Regions from separate parts of the Azonexus caeni genome, predicted to be linked through region 4. Evidence: riboswitches for the same ligand, from Rfam matches in the RefSeq annotation. Region 4 holds a riboswitch; each other region holds the start of a gene.
The links. Region 4 has a riboswitch for cobalamin ahead of ACLIIZ_RS01685 (energy-coupling factor ABC transporter permease). Riboswitches for the same ligand answer to the same signal wherever they lie in the genome.
Positions count from the first base shown of each region.

Region 1 (5,204 bases), on a different contig from region 4:
CTTCCGGATCGGCTTCGATCACGGCTTCTAGGCTGACCCGCGGCGCCATCTGGTCGAGTTGGCCGAAAACGTTGTCGCCGCCGCAGATGCGCATCGCGTCGCTGATGATTTGCGGACCGCCGACGGTGACCAGCGGCGCCTTCCATACCTGGTAGAAAGTCCGCACCTTGGGTTTGCCCGCGTTGGCCGCGCGCAGTGCCGCCAGGCGCTCGCGGAAGCGGCGGGCTTCCGCGTTGGCGATGGCCTCGGTGCCGGCCAGTCGGCCGTAGCGTTCGACCTGGCCGGCAATATCGTCCATATGGTTGGGCTGCGAGACGAAAACGGTCAGGCCGAGCGCCCGCAGCTTGTCGGCCTGCGCCATGTTGTTGCCGCTTTCCCAGACCAGCACCACGTCAGGCTTGAGGGCGACGACGGCTTCCAGGTCGATGCGCGAATAGCCGCCGACGCGCGGCACCTTTTTCGCCGCCGCCGGGTAGTCGCTGTAATCGACGGTGCCGACCAGCTTGCCGCCGGCACCGGCGGCGTAAAGGGTCTCGGCGATGTGCGGGGCGAGGGCGACGATGCGCCGTGCCGGCTCACGCAGGTAGACGTCGCGGCCGCTGTCGTCACGCACGACGATTTCGGCGTGGGCGCCGCCCAGGCAGGCGGCGGCAAGCAGGGCAAAGAGACGATGTTTCATGCAGGCTTCCACGCCTTGAGCGCGTCGGCCAGACGTTGCCAGCCGGCTTCGTCGGGCGGTAGGCCGACGCGTAGTAGCGGGTTCGATTCGTAACGGCGGCTGAGGATGGCGCGGCGCGCCAGGTGTTCGTGCAGTTCGGCGGTGCTCGGCGCGTTCAGCGTCGCGAACAGCGGCGTCGCCTTGACCTCGCCGAGCGGCGCCAGCAACTGGCGCAGACGTTCGCCGTCGGCCTGCAGGCGTTGGCGCGTTGCCGTTTGCCAGTCACAGTCGGCCAGCGCCAGCATTGCCGCCGCCCGCGACGGGCCGGCGATGCTCCATGGGCCGATCGCCTCGGCCAGCTTCGCCAGCAGCTCGGGGGCAGCGAACAGGAAGCCGACGCGCAGTCCGGCCAGGCCGAAGAACTTGCCCAGCGAGCGGAACACGATCAGGTTAGGGGCGTCCGCCGTGCCGGCCAGCGGCGTCAGGCTATGCTCGGGTGTGGCGTCGACGAACGCCTCGTCGACGATCAGCCAGCCGCCGCGCTTTTTCAGCTGCGCCGCGGCGTCGACCGCCAGCTCACGCGGATGGCGGTCGGCGGTCGGGTTGTTCGGGTTGCACAGCAGCACGTAAGGGGTTGCCGCCGCCAGCGCGCGCGGCAGCGTCGCGTTCTGCAGGAAGCGCAGCTTGTGGCCGGCGCGCTGCCAAGCCTGCGGATGTTCGTTGTAGAGCGGCGCGATGCAGGCCACCGCGGCGCGCGGTAACAGCGCCGGCAGCCACTGGATGGCGGGCTGCGAACCGGCCACCGGCAGCAGGTTGGCGTTGCCGTAGTAGGCGGCAGCGGCGGCCTCCAGGCCGTCGTTGTCTTCCGGCAGGCGCTGCCAGGCTGCCGCCGGCAGCGGCGGCACCGGCCAGCCCTGCGGGTTGATGCCGGTGGACAGGTCGAGCCAGTCGGCGAGCGGGATGTCGTAGTGGGCCGCGGCTTCGCGCAGGCGGCCGCCATGGTCAAGCATGCAGGGCTCCGATCAGGAAAAGGACAGCCAGCCACAGCCACAGGCTGCGCCGGATCAGCGTGATCGCCCGGCCGAGGTCGGCGGCGACCGGTGCCGGGCCGCGGCCGAGCGGCGGGCGGATTTCCTCGCGGCCGTGGTAGATGGCGGCGCCGCCGCATTGCACACCGAGGCTGCCGGCGCCCGCCGCCATCACCGGGCCGGCGTTCGGGCTCTCCCAGCCGGGCGCCTGGGCGCGCCAGCAAGTGAGCGCGTCGCGCCAGCGGCCGAGCAGGGCGTAGCTCAGCGCGGTCAGTCGGGCCGGCAGCCAGTTGAGCGCGTCGTCACAGCGGGCGGCCCAGCGGCCGTACAGGTTGTAGCGTTCGGTGCGGTAGCCCCACATCGCGTCGAGCGTGTTGGCCAGCCGGAAAAGCAGGGCGCCGGGGCCGCCGAGCAGGGCGAACCAGAACAGCGCGCCGAAGATCGCGTCGTTGCCGTTTTCCAGCACCGATTCGACGCCGGCCTTGGCGACGCCGGACTCGTCGAGTGTTGCGGTATCGCGGGAAACGATCCAGCCGACGCGCTGCCGCGCTTCGTCGAGCCGCCCCTCGCGCAGCGGCCGGGCGACCGCTTCGGCGTGCTCGCACAGGCTGCGCGCGCCGAGCGAAAAATAGAGCAGCAGCACGTCGACCGCGAACGGTGCCAATGGCCGCAAGGCCAGCGCCAGCACCACCCAGGGCAGCACCGCCAGCGCCCAGCCGAGGACACCGCCGGCAATCGTGCGCCGGTTCAGCCGTCTTTCGATCGCCGCCGCCAGCGTGCCGAAGCCGACCAGCGGGTGAAAGCGTCGCACTTCGCCGAACAGGCGGTCGAGCAGCACCGCGGCGAGCGCTGCCAGCGGCATGGCGTAGGGGCCGGCGAGCAGGTTCAGTTCGGCCATTGGCGGGCCAGGGCGATGGCGGCGTCGATCGCCGCGCGCGCTTGTGGACTGTTGTGCCAGCAGGTCGAGCCGATCATGCGGGCGATGTGCAGCGTGACGACGGCGGTTTCCTCGCCGGCCAGGCGGGCGAGCGGCGCGTAGCCGGCCTCTTCGAGGCGGCGGATCACCGTCGGCCCGACGCCGGGGAGGGCGAGCAGCGCGGCGCGCTGGTCGGCCGGGAAAGTGCCATTCATGCGCCACGCTCCGCCGCGGCGAGCGCCGACAGGGCGGCGGTCAATCCGGCATTTTCCGGTAAATCGCGCGTCCCCCATTGTTCGTGGAAGACCAGTTCCTCGACCGGCAGGCGCGGCAGCCAGCCGGCACTTTCCAGTTCCGGGCGGTCCTTGAAATGGCTGACGTGGCCAATGCACAGGTAGGCAATCGGCACGATGTGCTGCGGAATGCCGAGCGCGTCCTGCAGCGCCTTCTCGTGGAAGATGCTGACCCAGCCGACGCCCAGCCCCTCGGCGCGGGCGGCCAGCCACAGGTTCTGCACGGCGCATACGCTGGAATAGAGGTCCATGGTCGGCATGTGGGTGCGGCCGAGCACCACCGGGCCGCTGCGCGAGCGGTCGCAGGTGATGCACAGGTTGATCGGTGCGTCGAGGATGCCCTGCAGCTTGAGCTTGCTGTAGATCTCGCGCTTCTCGTCGGGGAACATTCGTTCGGCCTCGGCGTTGGCTGCGCGGAAGATGTCATGTACCCGCTGCTTCACGTCCGCCGAGCGGACGACCAGGAAATTCCATGGCTGCATGAAGCCGACCGAAGGCGCGTGATGCGCCGCCAGCAGGATGCGCGCGAGTTGCTCGTCGGCGACCGGGTCGGGCAGGAACTGGCCGCGCACGTCGCGGCGGTTGAAGATGGCACGATAGACGGCGGCCCGTTCGGCGTCGGAAAAAGCGAGCTGGTTTTCCATGGATTCCCCTTCTGGAAACGCGAAGGCGCCCGTCCACGGCGCCGTGTTACGTCTCCCGGCCGGTCTTCTGACTCGGATTCCCCCGCACGATGCGCCTTCCCGCCGCGGCAGTGGCCTGTGCATCGCCCGTCATCCTTACAGCGCTGGGCACGTGGCGGATTCGCACCGCCTTCCCGATTCTCCTGCCGGCAAAGCCGGAAGGCACCCGGAGACTTCAAGGCGGGGATGCTAAGCGAGGGGCCGGGCAGAAGCAAGGGAAGCCGAACGGGCGTTCAATGCGTTTCGGCGCGGCGGGCGAGGAGTCTGCCGTCCTGCGTCTCGAAGCGCAACCCTGCAATCCGCGCCAGCGCCAGCGGCGCGGTCGCTTCGTCAGCGATGAGGAAGACACCGCTGATGCGTTGGCGGCCGGCCTGCGGGTCGCCGAGCACAATGGGCGTCTTGCGGAAGCGGTTGAGCGCCGCGACGACTTCGCTCAACGGTGCTTCCTCGAAAATCAGCTGGCCCTTGGTCCACGCCAGCAAATTGTTGCGGTCGACGGCCAGAACCGGGCGGATTTCTCCATCGACGATAGTCAGCGCTTCGCCGGCCCGCAGTATCTGCCTGGTCTGTTGCGCATCGCCGGGGCTGACTTCGACCATGCCTTCGGCAACGCCGACGCGCAATTCGTTGGCGCGGCGGTCCACGGTGAAACGGGTGCCGATGTCGCGAATCCGGCTGCTGCCCGCCAGGACCTCGAACGGCCGTTGCGCATCGGCGGCGACGCTGATGGCGATGCTGCCCTGCGCCAGTTCGAGCTGCCGCTGCCCCTTGCCGAAACGCACGCTAACCTGCGTCTGCGGTGCCAGATCGAGCTCGCTGCCGTCGTCGAGCTGCACATGCCGCCGTTCACCGGCGACGGTGCTCAGCAGGGTGTCGGTCGGCGGCGCAAGGTTGAACCAGCCGAGGAACAGTGCCGCCGCGGCCAGGGCAGCCGTCGCCAGCGCGCGGCCGGACTTGCGCGGGCGCGTTTGCAGGCGGGCGGCGTTATCCCAGAGTTGTTCCAGCAGCGAGTATTCCTCGGCGTGTGCCGGGTCGGCCGCCAGCCAGGCGGCGAATTCCGCGCGCGTGCTGGCGGCTACCTCATCGCCACGCAGGCGGGCAAACCACAGGGCGGCGGCTTCCTGCACCTGTTCCGGGGTAGAGGTGGCGGCGGTGGGTGACATGCGCCGCATTGTCGGCAGCGGGGCGGGGGCAGTCAATTCAGGCCGAATGCTTCGCCCACAGCCGGCGCAGGTGGAGCATGGCGTTGGCCAGGTGTTTTTCCACCATCTTGGCGGAAATGCCCAGCCGGCCGGCAATCTCGCCTTGCGTCAGGGTATCGAAGCGATGCAGGAAGAAGACTTCGCGGCATTTGGCCGGCAGTGCTTCGATACCCGTCGCGAGCAGGCGCAATTGCTGGCGGGCCATGACGATGCGGGCGGGGTCGGCGAGCGGGTCGACCAGGCCGGGGTCCGTCTCATCGACCACCACCAGTTGCGGCCGGCTCTGGGCGGCGCGGCCGAGGTCGATGAGGAAGTTGCGTGCCGAGCGGAGCAGGAAGGCGCGCGGATTGCGGATGTCGACAGCCGGCGGATTGATCAGCAGGCGCAGGAAGATTTCCTGCGCGGCATCGCGGCCGGCCTCCGG
Region 1 is NZ_JBKJAD010000027.1:41,629-46,832, forward strand. Features, by position in the region: gene ACLIIZ_RS18870 (cobalamin-binding protein) at 1-679, opposite strand, end outside; gene cobD (threonine-phosphate decarboxylase CobD) at 676-1,668, opposite strand; gene cbiB (adenosylcobinamide-phosphate synthase CbiB) at 1,661-2,584, opposite strand; gene ACLIIZ_RS18885 (hypothetical protein) at 2,572-2,817, opposite strand; gene bluB (5,6-dimethylbenzimidazole synthase) at 2,814-3,539, opposite strand; cobalamin riboswitch at 3,580-3,763, opposite strand; gene ACLIIZ_RS18895 (FecR family protein) at 3,812-4,741, opposite strand; gene ACLIIZ_RS18900 (RNA polymerase sigma factor) at 4,779-5,204, opposite strand, start outside.
Region 1: it holds a riboswitch for cobalamin, as region 4 does, so the genes downstream of both, bluB (5,6-dimethylbenzimidazole synthase) here and ACLIIZ_RS01685 (energy-coupling factor ABC transporter permease) in region 4, are expected to answer to the same signal.

Region 2 (5,204 bases), on a different contig from region 4:
GGCCGGGCCGTAGGTTTCGGTGAGGCCGTAAACGTGGGTGATGTTGAAGCCCATGTTCTGGGCGCCCTCGATGATCGCCGCCGGGGGCGCGGCACCGGCGATCAGGCCGTTGACCGTCTGTTCGATGCCGGTCTTGAGCTCGGCCGGGGCGTTGATCAGCATGCCGTAGACGATCGGTGCGCCGCACATGTGGGTCACCTTGTGTTCCTTGATCAGGCCGAAGATCAGCGTCGGATCGACCTTGCGCAGGCAGACGTTGGTGCCGGCGTTGGCGGCCAGTGTCCACGGGAAGCACCAGCCGTTGCAGTGGAACATCGGCAGCGTCCACAGATAGACCGAGTGCGGCGGCATGCCCCAGGAGATGATGTTGGAAGCGGCGTTCAGGTAGGCGCCGCGGTGGTGATAGACGACGCCCTTCGGGTTGCCGGTGGTACCCGAGGTGTAGTTGAGGGTGATCGGGTCCCATTCGTCGGCCGGCAGTTCCCAGGCGAATTCCGGGTCGCCGTTGTCGATGAAGGTTTCGTAGTCGATTTCGCCGAGCGCTTCACCGCCGGTGAACTCGGGGTCGAGGCTGTCGATGACCAGCGGCTTCGGCCCTTCGAGCAGGGCCAGGGCGTCCTTGATGACGGCCGAGAATTCCGGGTCGGTGATCAGCACCTTGGCTTCGCCGTGGGTCAGCATGAAGGCGATGGCTTCGGCGTCGAGGCGGGTGTTCAGCGTGTTGAGCACGGCGCCGCTCATCGGCACGCCGAAATGGCATTCGAACATGGCGTTGCTGTTGGGCAGCATCGCCGCCACCGTGTCGCCCTTGCCGATGCCGCGTTGCTGCAGCGCCGAGGCGAGCTGGCGGCAGCGCGCGTAGCTGTCCTTCCAGGTGTAGCGCTGCTCGCCCTGGATCACCGAGATCCGCTTCGGGTAGATGAAGGCGGAGCGTTCGAGGAAGGTGAGGGGGGAAAGCGGGACGTAGTTGGCCGGATTCTTGTCGAGGCCGTTGGCGTACGGGTTGGTCACGTGCTGTCTCCTGCGTGTGTTGATGGGTTGGCAAAAATTAATAATTAGTAAAGCGCAATTTATAACGGAAGCCTGCTGATTGTTGCAATGCAAAAATTCGTTTAATAAACAACGGATTGTTTCAGTTAACTATTGCGAATTGAATTACGCGATATTCCGGTCTGTGCCTGCTTGAGGTTTGCTTACTACAGTTAGTTGAAATTGCTCTGCTGGGCACTAAATATGGTGTCCGCGCCTTGACGCGGCAATGACGCGAAGCTAGACTTCGCCGCGTTGACGGTTCCCGCAAGGGATCAAAAGGGAATCCGGTGAAAGGTCTGTGACCTTGAATCCGGGGCTGCCCCCGCAACTGTCATCGGCGAGCGTTCCACCCATCTTTGCCACTGGTTTCGTACCGGGAAGGCGGTGGAAAGCGTTGAGCCGAGAGCCAGGAGACCTGCCGTAACGTCCTTCCAACCAACGATGGGGCGGGGTGTCCCTGGCGAAAGGTATGAGCGTGTCGCAGCCGGTTTTCGTTCGTGAGTCGCAGGTCGCAACGGGTTTTGCCCGCGGCGGCGTTCGTCTTGCCCGGCGCACGCTGTCCCGGTTCTCCGCCCCCCATGCCGGAGAATCGCCTTGTCCGCCAACGTCCTAGCCCGTCTTTCCGATCTTTCCGCCCACAGCACGGCGGCCCTCCAGGTCATTCGCCGCAACGGCGCCGTCGTCGGCTTCAACGCCGAGAAGATCTCGGTGGCCATGACCAAGGCCTTTCTCGCCGTCGAGGGCAGCCAGAGCGCCGTCTCGTCGCGGGTGCGCGAAGTCGTCGCCCAGCTCACCGAGGCCGTCGTCCGCTCGCTGACCCGCCGTCTGCCGGACGGCGGCACGGTGCATATCGAGGACATCCAGGACCAGGTCGAGCTGGCGCTGATGCGCTCCGGCGAACACGACGTCGCCCGCGCCTACGTGCTCTACCGCGAGCGGCGTTCTGCCGAGCGTGCCACGCTGGCGGAAGTGCAGGGCGTGCCGCAACTGCATGTGACGGTCGATGGCGAACGCCGGCCGCTCGACGTGGCGGCGCTGCTGCGTCGCTGCGAGGCCGCCTGCGCCGGGCTGGGCGAGCAGGTGTCGGCGCGCAGCATCCTCGACCACGCCTTGCGCAACCTCTACGACGGCGTCGCCCTGGCCGACGTCCAGCAGGCGCTGATCCTCGCCGCGCGCACGCTGATCGAGCGCGAACCGGGCTACGACTACGCCACCGCCCGCCTGCTGCTGGCCAGTCTGAACGAAGAGGCGGTCGGCGCCGAGGCGGCGCAAAATCCCGCGGTCGACGCCGACTATTTCCCGAAATTCATCGCCCGCGGCATCGCCGCCGAACTGCTCGACCCGCGCCTGGCCGACTACGACCTGGAGCGCCTGGCCGCCGCGCTCAAGCCCGAGCGCAACCAGCTGTTCGGCTACCTCGGCCTGCAAACCCTTTACGACCGCTATTTCCTGCATACAGAGGGCCGGCGCATCGAAACGCCGCAGCTCTTCTTCATGCGCGTGGCGATGGGCCTGGCCTTGAACGAAATCGACCGCGAAACGCGCGCCATCGAGTTCTACGATCTGATTTCCCGCTTTGACTTCATGTGCTCGACGCCGACCCTGTTCAACAGCGGCACCCTGCATTCGCAACTGTCGTCCTGCTACCTGACGACGGTGGCCGACGACCTCGACGGCATCTACCAGTCGATCAAGGAAAACGCGCTGCTGCAGAAGTACGCCGGCGGCCTGGGCAACGACTGGACGCCGGTGCGCGCGCTGGGCAGCCGCATCAAGGGCACCAACGGCCAGAGTCAGGGCGTGATTCCCTTCCTCAAGGTGGTCAACGACACGGCGGTCGCCGTGAACCAGGGCGGCAAGCGCAAGGGCGCCGTCTGCGCCTACCTGGAAACCTGGCACCTCGACATCGAGGAATTCCTCGAACTGCGCAAGAACACCGGCGACGAGCGCCGCCGTACGCACGACATGAACACCGCCAACTGGATTCCCGACCTGTTCATGCAGCGGGTGATCGCCGGTGGCGAGTGGACGCTGTTCTCGCCGGTTGATACGCCCGACCTGCACGAAAAGTCCGGCCGTGCTTTCGTCGAGGCGTATGAAGCCTACGAAGCCAAGGCCGCCGCCGGCCAGTTGAAGCTGCACAAGAAGATTCCCGCCGTGCAGCTGTGGCGCAAGATGCTGACCATGCTGTTCGAGACCGGGCACCCGTGGATCACCTTCAAGGACGCCTGCAACCTGCGCTCGCCGCAGCAGCACGTCGGCGTCGTCCATTCCAGCAACCTGTGCACCGAAATCACGCTGAACACCTCGGATTCGGAAACGGCGGTGTGCAACCTCGGCTCGGTCAATCTGCTGGCGCACCTGAAGGATGGCGCGCTGGATCAGGAAAAACTGGCCCGCACCGTGAGCACCGCCATGCGCATGCTCGACAACGTCGTCGACATCAATTTCTACGCGACGCCCAAGGCGCGCAACGCCAACCTGCGCCACCGCCCGGTCGGCATGGGCATCATGGGCTTTGCCGATTGCCTGTACCAGTTGGGTATCGCCTACGCCTCGCCGCAAGCCGTCGAATTCGCCGACCGCAGCATGGAAGCCGTCTGCTACCAAGCCTACTGGGCGTCGACCGAACTGGCAAAGGAGCGCGGCCGCTACTCCAGCTTCACCGGCAGCCTGTGGGAGCGCGGCATCCTGCCGCACGAAAGCATCGCGCTGCTCGAAGCCGGGCGCGGCGAGGCCGTTGAACTCAATCGTGGCAGCCACCTCGACTGGGACGCGCTCAAGCAGCGCATCGCCCGCCACGGCATGCGCAACTCCAACTGCGTCGCCATTGCGCCAACCGCGACCATCTCCAACATCGTCGGCGTCTCGGCCAGCATCGAGCCGGCCTACCAGAACCTCTACGTCAAATCCAACCTTTCCGGCGAATTCACCGTGGTCAACGAAGCGCTGGTGCGTGACCTCAAGGCACTCGACCTGTGGGACGAAGTGATGGTCGCCGACCTCAAGTACTTCGACGGCTCGCTCGCCCGCATCGACCGCGTGCCCGACGAGCTGAAAGCGCGCTACGCCACCGCCTTCGAGATCGACCCGGTGTGGCTGATCGAAGCCGCCGCCCGCCGCCAGAAATGGATCGACCAGGCGCAATCGCTCAACCTCTACCTGGCGCTGCCCTCGGGCAAGAAGCTCGACGAAATCTACAAACTGGCGTGGAAGCGCGGCCTGAAAACCACCTACTACCTGCGCACGCTGGGCGCCAGCCAGGCGGAAAAGGCCGGCGGACGCGACGATGCCGTGGTGCAGGAAGAGGCGCCGAAGTTCTGCGCCATCGATGATCCGACTTGCGAGGCCTGCCAATGAACTCCCCCCTCAAAACCTGGCTACCCCTCGCCCTGGCGCTGCTCGCCAACTTCGCCCAGGCGGCCGATTGTCCGCGCATCATCAGCCAGTCGCCCTACATCAGCCGGGCGCTGGACTGGCTGGGGCGGGGTGATTGCATCGTCGGCGTCAGCCGTTACGACCGGCTGCCGCTCGCGCATACCGGCGGCGTCAAGGACCCGGACGCCGCGGCGATGGCCGATCTGGAGCCCGATGTCGTCATCTATTCCGAATGGACCGCCGAGGCAACCGTCGAGTCGGCCACGCCGCCCGGCGCGCGGGCCGTTCGGGTGGGCGGTTTTCGTGGCATGGCGGGGGTCGAGGCCATGTTGCGCGAGGTCGGACAAGCGGCCGGGGTGGCCGACATCGAGCGCCGCGTCGCGCAGTTTTCCCGCGACTGGCGGCAGGCCGCGGCGCGGGTCGATGGCCGCCAGCGCCGGGTGCTGATCCTGTCCGCCTGCGGCGAGGCGCCGTATTCCTTCGGGCGCGGCAGCACGCTGTTCGAGGTGTTTTCCGCCGCCGGCTTCGACGTCGTGGCCGATCACGAGCAGATACGCAATTTCAATCCGCGGACGCCGCAGGGCGATGTCGCGGCGTGGATCAGCGAGCGGCGGCCCGATCTGCTCTTTGCGCTGCAGGACCACAAGGCAGGCAGTTGCAACCCGGCCATCGCCAAACCCGGCATCCCCATCCTGCCGCTCACCGGCGAGCACTTCACCCATCCCGGCCCGGAACTGCTCAAGGGGCTGGAAGAGCTGCGCCGGACGATGGCCGAGTTCGGCGCTTGAGGTCGA
Region 2 is NZ_JBKJAD010000002.1:295,745-300,948, reverse strand. Features, by position in the region: gene ACLIIZ_RS04525 (acyl-CoA synthetase) at 1-1,011, opposite strand, end outside; cobalamin riboswitch at 1,272-1,469, shown strand; gene ACLIIZ_RS04520 (ribonucleoside-diphosphate reductase subunit alpha) at 1,627-4,392, shown strand; gene ACLIIZ_RS04515 (ABC transporter substrate-binding protein) at 4,389-5,198, shown strand.
Region 2: it holds a riboswitch for cobalamin, as region 4 does, so the genes downstream of both, ACLIIZ_RS04520 (ribonucleoside-diphosphate reductase subunit alpha) here and ACLIIZ_RS01685 (energy-coupling factor ABC transporter permease) in region 4, are expected to answer to the same signal.

Region 3 (5,204 bases), on a different contig from region 4:
AGGGCTGCCTCGCCAGTTCGAGCTTGTCGGCTTCCAGGCGGGTCAGCTCGAGCACCGCGACGATGCTGCCGGTCAGCTTCTGACAGGCCGCGTCGATCTTCTCCAGACGTTCCGACTGTTTCGCCGACAGGGGTTCGCGGCGCAACAGCGTCAGCATGCCGATGATATGGTTGAGCGGCGTGCGCATCTCGTGGCTCATGTTGGCCAGGAAGGCATTCTTGGCGACGTTGGCGACTTCCGCCGCTTCCTTGGCCTGAGTCAGCGCCGCCATCGCCCGGCGGCGGCCGCGCGCGATGTGCAGCAACAGGCCGACCAGCAGGGTTTCCACGAGCAGCAAGCCGGTCACGCCGACGATCTTCCAGCGATGGCTTTCCCAGAGCGAGACCGGCCGGTCGATGATCACGGCACCGGGCGGCAGATCGGCCTCGCTGACGCCGAAGCGCTGCATCACCGGGTAATCGAAGACATCCCGGGTCGGCGTGGTCATGACCACCGGAATGCTGTCGGCCGGCGTTCCGTCGAGAACGCGCAAGGCCATCCCGGCCATCGTCCGTCCCTGCTCGTCGGGCGGGATGATGTGGCCGCCCAGAGCACCGTTACCGAGATGGAAATCCCAGAAGGTGTAGGCCGGAAACGGGCTGCCGGCGGTGATCCGCCGCCCGTTCTCGGCCGGCGACAGGCTGCGGCTGCCGCTCTTGTCGCTCACCTGACCGCTCAGAAAAAGCAGGCTGTCGGCCGGCAGCTTGGCCAGACGCTGGTGGACTTCCTCGATCGAGGCATCCTTGAGGACGACCACATCGTAGCGTTTGCGCAATTCGGGAAAGACGGATTCCTCGGCCACTTCACCAATGCGCTTGCTGCTGGCATCACCGGTGGAAACGATGAAAGCCAGGGTGCGGGTACGCGGATGCACGCGGAGCGCCATATTCACGGTGTCGCCAATGGCAACTTCCTCATTGACGCCGGTGATGTTGGCAATCCCCTCGATCACCGCCGGGCGGAAATTGTTATACCCGCCGAAAACGATCGGCCGCTGCGGAAACAGACGATCGCGATAGCGGATGGCGAAATCGAAAGCGGCATTGTCAGCGACCACCACCACATCGGGCTGGTAATCGGCGTACTTGACCGCCATCGCCTGGGCCAGCGGTTCGATCTGGGCGCCGTAGCTGAAGCGGCGGCTGTCGAGGTACTCGACCGAAAGCTCGATCTTCCTGTCGGAAGCGACAAGGCGCTCGCGAAAACCGTCCTCGATGCCGTCGCTCCACGAATAGCCGCGATGGTAGGAATTGATGAACAGGATGCTCGCTTCCGGCGGATTCGCCGCCTGCGCGCCAAAGCCGGCCATTCCCGCGAGAAAGACGAGAATGGCAGCGCACGAACGCAGGATGGCGGAAAAAGCTGGCATGGGCTCGCGGAATGATCAATTCTGACGGGCATCATAGCTCAGTGCTGCGCGGCCATGCGCGCCGCGCACGACCACGCGCCGTCGCGCCTCCCGCTCCGCTATAATTACGCCCGTTTCAGGTGCCGCTCGCGAGATTCCTCGCGACGGTGAAACGGGAAAGCGGTGCGCCTCGAACGAGGCAATTCCGCTGCTGCCCCCGCAACGGTAAGCAAGTGCGGGCGCGCCATCGAGCCACTGGGTTGATCCCGGGAAGGCGGCGCGTCAAGACTTGCGAGCCCGGAGACCGGCCTGTGACGCAAGCGAAAGGACCACGGGGTGGTGGTGCCGGCTGATTCAGCCCATCTCCCCCGTGCACTTTCTTTTCATCACACACCGGCATGCGGGGACGCCTGCCGGCAGGGGAAAATCATGCACATCCGTCTCAAGCCCGGCGCAGCGCTGCTGTTGCCGCTATTCGCCGGCAGCGTCCAGGCTGCCACCGATCTCGACACCGTCGTCGTCACCGCCACCCGCCAGGAAAGCCGCATCGCCGAAGTGCTCGCCGACGTCACGGTGATCGACCGCGCGGAAATCGAACGCAACGGCCAGGACACCGTGACCGAGCTGCTCGCCCGGCAGCCTGGCATCCAGACCGCAAGCAACGGCGGCCCCGGCACCACGACCAGCTTCTACATCCGCGGCAGCAACTCGAACCAGACCAAGGTGCTGGTCGACGGCATCGCCATCAACTCGGCCGACCTCTCCGGCTCGCCGCTGCGTTTCATCCCGCTCGCCGACGTCGAGCGCATCGAAATCCTGCGCGGCCCGGCGGCCACGCTCTATGGCGCCGACGCGCTCGGCGGCGTGATCCACATCATCACCCGGCGCGGCGCGCCGGGCCTGCGCGTCGACGGCTTCGTCGGCTACGGCAGCGACAACACCCGCGAAGCCAGTGCCGGCGTCAGCGGCGGTGACGAACGCTGGCGCTTCCGCGTCGAGGCCAACCACCGCGCCAGCGACGGTTTTTCGGCGCAGCGCCACGCCAGCAACCACGATGCCGACGACGACGCCTACCGCAACACCGGCGGCAGCGCCGCGCTCTCCTTCATTCCCGCCGCCGGCCACGAAATCGGCGGCACCTGGCGGCGCAACGACGGTGTCGTTCACTACGACAGCGGCAACCAGCCAGCCACCGGCGATTACGACGACCGCGCCCGTTTCACCACCGAACAATGGCAGCTCTTCAGCCGCAACCGTCTGAGCGATGCCTGGACCAGCCGTCTGCAGTACGGCGAAGCCGAGGACCGGCAGAAGTCGTATTACTGGGATGCCTGGGCCTGGCCGGTGGCACTCGAAGTGGTCACCCGGCAGAACACGCGCAACCGGCAATTGAGCTGGCAGAACGACATCACGCTGCCGCTCGGCAAGCTGCTGCTGGCGGCCGAACGCCACGAACAGGAAATCAGCCCGGCCAGCGGCTACGCCAGCCGCCCGGAAGTCGACAACGACTCCTTCCTTGCCGGCTGGACCGCCAACCTCGGCGACCATAGCTGGCAGCTCAACGCCCGCCGCGACGATCATTCCGAATTCGGCGGCGAAACCACCTGGGGCGTCGCCTACGGCTACCGCCTGAGCCGCGAACTGCGCGCCCACGCCAGCTACGGCACCGCCTTCAAGGCGCCGTCGGTGTACCAGTTGTTCATGACCTCGCCCTGGGGCAATGGCAACCCCGACCTCAAGCCGGAGAAATCGCGCAACCGCGAGATCGGGCTGAGTTGGGACAACGGCGTGCACGCGCTGAGCGCCACCTGGTATCACAACCGGGTCAGCAACCTGATCGACTGGGTTTCCGATCCGGTCACCTGGATCGGCACCTACGAGAACGTCGACAAGGCCCGCCTCGAAGGCGCGACGCTCACCTACGCCGGTCGTTTCGGCGTCTGGAACCTGCGCGCCAGCTACGACTGGCTGGATGCGAAGAACACCAGCAACGGTTTCGAACTGGGCCGGCGCGCGCGCGACAAGGCGATGCTCAGCGTCAGCCGCAACTGGGGTCCGCTCGAAACCGGTGTCGAAGTGCTCGGCGTCGGCAAGCGCTACAACACCAACACCGAAACCGGGCGCATGGGCGGCTACGGTCTGGTCAACCTGACCGCGCGCTACGCGATCAACAGCGAACTGGCGATCGAGGCCCGCCTGAACAACCTGTTCGACAAGAAGTACGAAACCGTGCTCGGCTACAACACCCCCGGCATGAACGCCTTCGTCGGCCTGCGTTACAGCCCGAAGTAAGGAAACCGGCGGCGGGATTCCCGCCGCCCCCCGCTCCCTACTCGCCCCGGATCAGCGCCACCAGGTCTTCCGTCGACGGCAGCGTCGAGGCGTCGCCCTCGTCGAGGATGCTGTCGGCCAGCGCCCGCTTGTCGTGGTGCAGATCGACGATGCGTTCCTCGATGCTGCCCTTGCTGACCAGACGATAGACGGTCACCGGCCGTAGCTGGCCGAGGCGGTGGGCGCGACCCATCGCCTGGTCCTCGGCGGCCGGATTCCACCAGGGATCGGTGATCACCACGTAGTCGGCGGCGGTCAGGTTGAGGCCGAAACCGCCGGCTTTCAGGCTGATCAGGAAGAGGTCGCTGTCGCCGGCCTGGAAGGCGGCGACGCGCTTGCTGCGTTCGGCGGCCGGCGTCGCGCCGTCCAGGTACTGGTAGCTGATGCCGGCGGCGTCGAGCGGCGCGCGCAGGATCTGCAGGAAATCGACGAACTGGCTGAAGACCAGGGTCTTGTGCCCGTTGGCGGTGAGTTCGGCGGCCAGTTCGGCGAAGGCCTGCACCTTGGCGCCGACGATGCCGAATTCCGGACTGACCAGGCGCGGATCGCAGGCGGCGCGGCGCAGCCGGGTCAGTTGCGCCAGGATGTTGAAACGCGCCTGCCCGGCCTGGGCGTCGAGCGTCCCGACCTCGTCGATCGCCTGCCGGCGCAAGGCTTCGTAGTGCGCCGCCTCGGCGGACTCCGGAGCGACCGAGAGGATCAACTCGGTACGCGGCGGCAGATCCTGCAGCACCTGCGCCTTGGTGCGGCGCAGGACGAAGGGGGCGATCAGGCGTTTCAGGACGTGCTGGGCGTCGCGGTCGCGGTTGCGTTCGATGGGGCCGGCGAAGCGTTCGTTGAAGCGGCCGCTGCTGCCGAGCAGGCCGGGGTTGGCGAAGCGCATGATCGACCACAGTTCGGCCAGCCGGTTTTCCACCGGCGTTCCCGAGAGGGCCAGGCGGAAATCGGCCGGCAGCTCGAAGACCGCCTGCGAACGCTTGGTCGCCGCGTTCTTGATCGCCTGCGCCTCGTCGGCGACGACGGTGTGCCATGAACGGCCGGCAAAACGTTCCTGGGCCAGTTGCAGCAGGGTGTAGGAGACGATCAGCACGTCCTGCGGGCCGGCTCCGTCGATCAACTGCTCGCGTTCGGCGTCACCGGCCTCGCTGTAGATGCGGGCGTTCAGGCTGGGCGCGAAACGCAGCGCCTCGGCCAACCAGTTGCCGCACACCGAAGTCGGCGCGACGACCAGGGTGGCGCCGCCTTTCGCCCGTTCGAGCATGACGGCGAGCGCCTGCAGGGTCTTGCCGAGCCCCATGTCGTCGGCCAGGCAGCCGCCCATGCCGGCGGCGGCAAGGCGCATCGCCCACTGGTAGCCCTCTTCCTGGTAAGGGCGCAATTCGGCCTGCAGGGATTTCGGCAGCTTCGGCATGATGTTCTGTGCCGCGCGCAGGCGGTCGATGGCCTGACGGAAATCGGCCCCGGCCTCCAGCCCGGTGCCGTCGAG
Region 3 is NZ_JBKJAD010000002.1:302,088-307,291, forward strand. Features, by position in the region: gene ACLIIZ_RS04530 (sensor histidine kinase) at 1-1,408, opposite strand, end outside; cobalamin riboswitch at 1,509-1,714, shown strand; gene ACLIIZ_RS04535 (TonB-dependent receptor domain-containing protein) at 1,817-3,679, shown strand; gene ACLIIZ_RS04540 (SNF2-related protein) at 3,717-5,204, opposite strand, start outside.
Region 3: it holds a riboswitch for cobalamin, as region 4 does, so the genes downstream of both, ACLIIZ_RS04535 (TonB-dependent receptor domain-containing protein) here and ACLIIZ_RS01685 (energy-coupling factor ABC transporter permease) in region 4, are expected to answer to the same signal.

Region 4 (5,204 bases):
GCCGCCGGTGATGCACGCCAGCGCCGAGGCATACAAGGCCGCCAAGGGGCACAGCCTGAACCACTTCTACGAAAAACTCTTCCTCCTCAAGGAGCGCATGAACACCGCCAGCGGCCGCAAATTGGCTGAGGAGCGGCACCAATTCATGGAAAGCTTTGTCTCACGCTTTCTCGAAGAATGGGGAAGCGCATGAGCCACCACCAACCACTGATCATCGAAGTCGTCTCCGACGTCGTCTGCCCCTGGTGCTTCATCGGCCAGCGCCGGCTGGCGCAAGCCATCGACCTCGTCCGCGCCGAAGTGCCCGACTTCCGCCACGAAATCCGCTGGCGCCCCTTCTTCCTCAACCCGGACACGCCACCGGCAGGCGAACCCTACCTGCCCTTCCTCGTGCAGAAATTCGGCAGCCGGGCGCAAGTCGAAGGCATCTGGCAGCGCATCCGCGAAATCGGCGCGCCGCTCGGTATCGACTACCGCTTCGAGAAAATCGAGGTGCGCGCCAACACGCTGGCGGCACACCGCCTGATCCACTGGGCGCAACAACGCGGCGACGCCGCCGGGCTGGTCGAAGGACTATTCAAGGCCCAGTTCGAGCAGGGCAAAAACGTTGGCGCCCCAGAAGTCCTCGCCCAGGTCGCCGCAGCCTGCGGCCACGACCCGGCCACCGTACTTGCCTATCTAGACACCGACGAGGACGCCGCCACCGTCCAGCAAATGGAACGCGAATCCCGAAGCTGGGGCGTCAGCTCCGTACCGACCTTCATCTTCGCCCGCCAGTCTGGCATTCAGGGGGCGGAGGAACCCCGCGTGCTGGCGGATGGGATTCGGCAGGCGTGGGCTGAAGTGGTGGGGTGAGGCGATGTCTGGAGGGAGAAATGACCCACCAAGTTAGAGATTTTCTGGCTGGTGAATACGGTCTCCCAAGTAGTAGAGCCCAAGACAACTGACTGTTAGCATCTGAAAAAACACGATCATATAAATCGCGACACCAGAAAAACTGAGCAATGTTTTTATCCAGTAATCAATATTTAGCTGTGACAAAACGGGTGCGGCTTGTATGTAAGTTATACCGAGCAATGTTATGACGATACTCTGAGCCGTAAGAAATGAAAACATTGCGCTTAAAAAGCGTCGCCTGGTTAGCGTTACCAAACTTCTCATCCCTCGGTTAATAACGGGTAGCATTAAAGGAGGGTCCGGAATTTTTTTGTCTAGGTCCGCTCTGTTGAATGTCGCTACCGCGGCTAGTGCGGCTATAAAGAATCCGGGCAAATTTTGAACAAAGGCGGTTATAGAGGCCACTACGCCATTTTGGTAATAAAAATTCAGCTTTCCTTTTGTTATAAAAAATATACACATAAATGCCGTTGTAATGATTGCTGGCACCACCCAATCAAAGAACCATTTTTTTTGCCCATGTATGCTTAAATATGCCCAAGGTCGCAAAAGTTGGTGAACTAGCATTATCGAGCCCAATACGCCAAAAGATTACAGAATTGATCGTCAAGTTTTTCGCAGGAGGATGGCAAAGGGTTAGGCAAGTTAAATGTATTACGTTTTATGTATTTTTCTGTAAGAACGCTGTTTGTTTCGCAGTCAAATTTTGCGGAAGAGCGCTGCCCCTCTAAACCAGTCCAAGTAAACTTGGCAACAGAATATTTTTTCAATGCTCCTGTGCTACAGACTGTCTTAACAACATCAAAGACTTTACCATTTAGCCCTTTCCCTGTCGGGGTAAGAAGCAACTTGGTTTTTTTGGGAACGGTGAATTCGTTTTGATCAAACCCCTTAACCGCTGACTCCTCTTTTGATAATTCAATCTCGCCCAATATACCTTTCTTTAAGTCACGCAAGAGATCATCTGACGGAACTCCGTTTAGATTTGTAGTTGCGAAAACATTAACTGTTTTGTATTTTCCATCATTTATTTCCCCTGAAGGGTCGTTCCGACTGTAACGATTCGAAATCGAGATGAATTTAAAAAGGTGACGGATATACGAATTGATGAAATACAATCCCACGTGAGGAATAGACTCGACGGCTGCCAAATATTGATTTCCATTTTTTTCTCTAGGCATGATGGAAATTGCGATATGGCATGAATGTTCACTTCCCTCGCCGTTATTCTTTTCGATAATTCTACGTGGCACCGCAGGTTCATTAGCAAGAGGGTCGGAAAGAACTTCGTCTGGGCGGCGCTGGTCGGAAATAGCCAAAAGCAAGAACAGATAGACCTTCCCCGAAACGGTTTGAATTTTTGCATCGAGAAGGTATGTCGCGACTTTTCCTTTTTTGTATGTACGTACGAGAGGGCGTTTTGCATTTAATTGAAAATCGACGCAGTCGTTTGCAAGTAACTCCATTGTTGGCGGTGTAAAAGGAAAGGTCGCTAGCTCTTTTGAGCGCGAGCGAGCTCGTACGTTTACAACCAATTCCATCATTGATGCGTCACGCTCGTCTCTTGAATACATGCATAACCTCGTTTGTATTGATGATCAGAACAAATGTTGTAGGTTTTTCAGCTTTGACGCAACATGAATACATCATTCGTTCGTTTTTTGACATCACTTTGCATTGCTCTGCTGGGATCAATCTCCTCACTTCGCTCCGGCCTAGGCTTTTCTCAATCATAGAGACCATCTCTACTTCAATCGCCACCGAGCCCGCCCCCGCTTCCCCGAAACAGGCTGGCAGACCGGCGTTTCCCGGCATGCGGTTTCCTTCTGCAGGATGCCGGTGTTAGAATCGCCTCCGCTTTTAGGTACCCGTTTCGCATTGCGGATCGGGTTTAAACGGGAAGCCGGTGCGTCACCTCGTGTGGCAATTCCGGCGCAGCCCCCGCTGCTGTAGGCCTGACGACCCTGTTTTTGCCACTGTGTGTTCGCACACGGGAAGGTGCAGGGAAGGATGACGGCGAGCCAGAAGACCGACCTTTGAGCCAGGTAGTGCCATTCTCCGGGGTGATGGGAGCGGTTCTGAGACAGATGCGCGCGTGCTGGGCACGCCCTGACTTTCTCCGATTCGTGCTGATTTTCCCCGGGGGTTTCATCGCTTCGGGGAGGAAGTCATGCACATCATGGAAGGTTTTTTGCCGGTGGACCATGCCATCGGCTGGTCGCTGGCGTCGGCGCCGTTTCTTGCCTGGGGCGTGCATTCGGTGCGCCGGCAATTGCAGGCGCAGCCGGAGCAGCGCATGTTGCTCGGCGTTGCCGCCGCCTTTGCTTTTGTCCTCTCCGCGCTCAAGCTGCCGTCGGTCACCGGTAGTTGCTCGCATCCGACCGGCGTCGGGCTCGGCGCGCTGTTGTTCGGGCCGCTGGCGATGGTGCCGGTCGGTTTCGTCGTCCTGTTGTTCCAGGCGCTGCTGCTGGCGCATGGCGGGCTGACGACGCTGGGCGCCAACGTCTTCTCGATGGCCATCGTCGGGCCTTTCGTCGCCTTTGGATTGTTCCGCCTCGGTCGCCGCTGCGGCCTGTCGCTCGCCGTCTGCGTGTTCGCCGCCGCCTGCCTCGGTGATCTCGCCACCTATCTGACCACTGCCATCCAGTTGGCCTGGGCCTTTCCCGATCCGGCCGGCGGTTTTGCCGCTTCCTTGCTCAAGTTCGGCGGCATCTTCGCGATCACGCAGATTCCGCTGGCGATCAGCGAAGGGCTGCTGACGGTGCTCGTGGTCAATACCCTGACCCGCTTCAACGCTCAGGAACTGCAAGGCTTGCCGCTGTTTGCCGGAAACGGGGGCAAGGCATGAAGAAGCAGAATCTGTTGATTTTGGCCGCCGTTGTGCTGTTGACCGTGCTGCCGCTGTGGCTGGTGCCTTATCTGGGCATCGGCGGCGCCGACGGCGAGCGGTTTGGCGGCGCCGACGACAAGGCGCAGCAGGCCATCGCTGCCGTCGCGCCGGGTTACCAGCGCTGGTTCGAGCCGCTGCTGGAGCCGGCCAGCGGCGAGATCGCCTCGCTGTTGTTCGCCTTGCAGGCGGCGCTGGGGGCCGGCGTTATCGGTTACTGGCTGGGTTGCGCGGTGACCCGCGACAAGCTGCGCAAACAGGGCGAAACGCGGGAGCAGGCGCCGCATGCTGATTGAGCAGGCGGCCTACGCCAACCGCTGGCGTGGCGTCAGCCCGGCGGCCAAGGCGGCGTTCGCGCTGGCCGGGTTGCTGGCGGCCTTTGCCGCGGTGTCGCCGGGCGCGGCGCTGCGCCTGGCCCTGTGTTCCGCCGTGCTGACCTGCGTCGGTGCCGGCGTGCCGGCGGGCCTTTACCTGCGCGTTGCGGCGCCGGCGGTGGGTTTTCTTGGTTTGTCCTGCGTCGGGCTGCTGGTGGCGGTCGATCCCGACAGCGGCTGGCGCTGGGCGCCGGAAGCCTGGCCGCAGGTCGCCGCGCTGGCCGGCCGCTCGCTCGCCGCGCTGGCGGCTTTGCTCGGGCTGGTGCTGACGACGCCGCTGTCCGACCTGATCGCGCTGCTGCGCCGCCTGCGTTGCCCGGCCGTGCTGCTCGACCTGATGGTGCTCTGCTACCGCATGCTCTTCGTTTTCTCGCAAGCCGTGCATGAGGTGCGCACGGCGCAGCAGGCGCGCCTGGGCGATGCGACGCTGCGCCACAGCCTGCGCTCGCTTGGGCAACTCACGGCCAATCTGGCGCTGCAGGTCTGGCAGCGCGCGCTGGCCCTGCATCTGGCGGCGCTGGCGCGCAACGGCGACGGCAGCCTGCGCTTCCTGACGCCGCAATTCGCCCACGCCGGGCGCGACACTGCGCTCGCCGTGCTGGCCGGCGGCGGGCTGCTGATGCTGGCGCGGTGGCCATCCTGATGCTGCTCGAAGCCATCTCGCTCAGCCACCGCTACGCCGACGGCAGCCTCGGCCTCGACGGCTGTTCGCTGGCCATCCGCCGTGGCAGCCGCAATGCGCTGCTCGGCGCCAATGGTTCCGGCAAGACCACCTTGCTCATGCATTGCAACGGCCTGCTGCAACCGAGCGCCGGCAGCCTGCGTTTTGCCGGCGCGCCGCTCGACATGAGCCGCGCCGGGCTGGCCGCCTTGCGCCGGCGGGTCGGGCTGGTTTTCCAGAACCCGGACCGGCAGTTGTTTTCGGCCAGCGTCGTCGAGGACGTCTCCTTCGGCCCGCTCAATCTCGGCCTCGACGAGGCGACGGTGCGCGGGCGCGTCGACGAGGCGCTGGCGGCGGTCGGCATGGCCGAACACGCCAATCGCCC
Region 4 is NZ_JBKJAD010000001.1:377,452-382,655, reverse strand. Features, by position in the region: gene ACLIIZ_RS01705 (HD domain-containing protein) at 1-193, shown strand, start outside; gene ACLIIZ_RS01700 (DsbA family oxidoreductase) at 190-855, shown strand; gene ACLIIZ_RS01695 (hypothetical protein) at 1,464-2,471, opposite strand; gene ACLIIZ_RS01690 (hypothetical protein) at 2,449-2,712, opposite strand; cobalamin riboswitch at 2,743-2,949, shown strand; gene ACLIIZ_RS01685 (energy-coupling factor ABC transporter permease) at 3,068-3,745, shown strand; gene ACLIIZ_RS01680 (energy-coupling factor ABC transporter substrate-binding protein) at 3,742-4,080, shown strand; gene cbiQ (cobalt ECF transporter T component CbiQ) at 4,070-4,801, shown strand; gene ACLIIZ_RS01670 (energy-coupling factor ABC transporter ATP-binding protein) at 4,789-5,204, shown strand, end outside.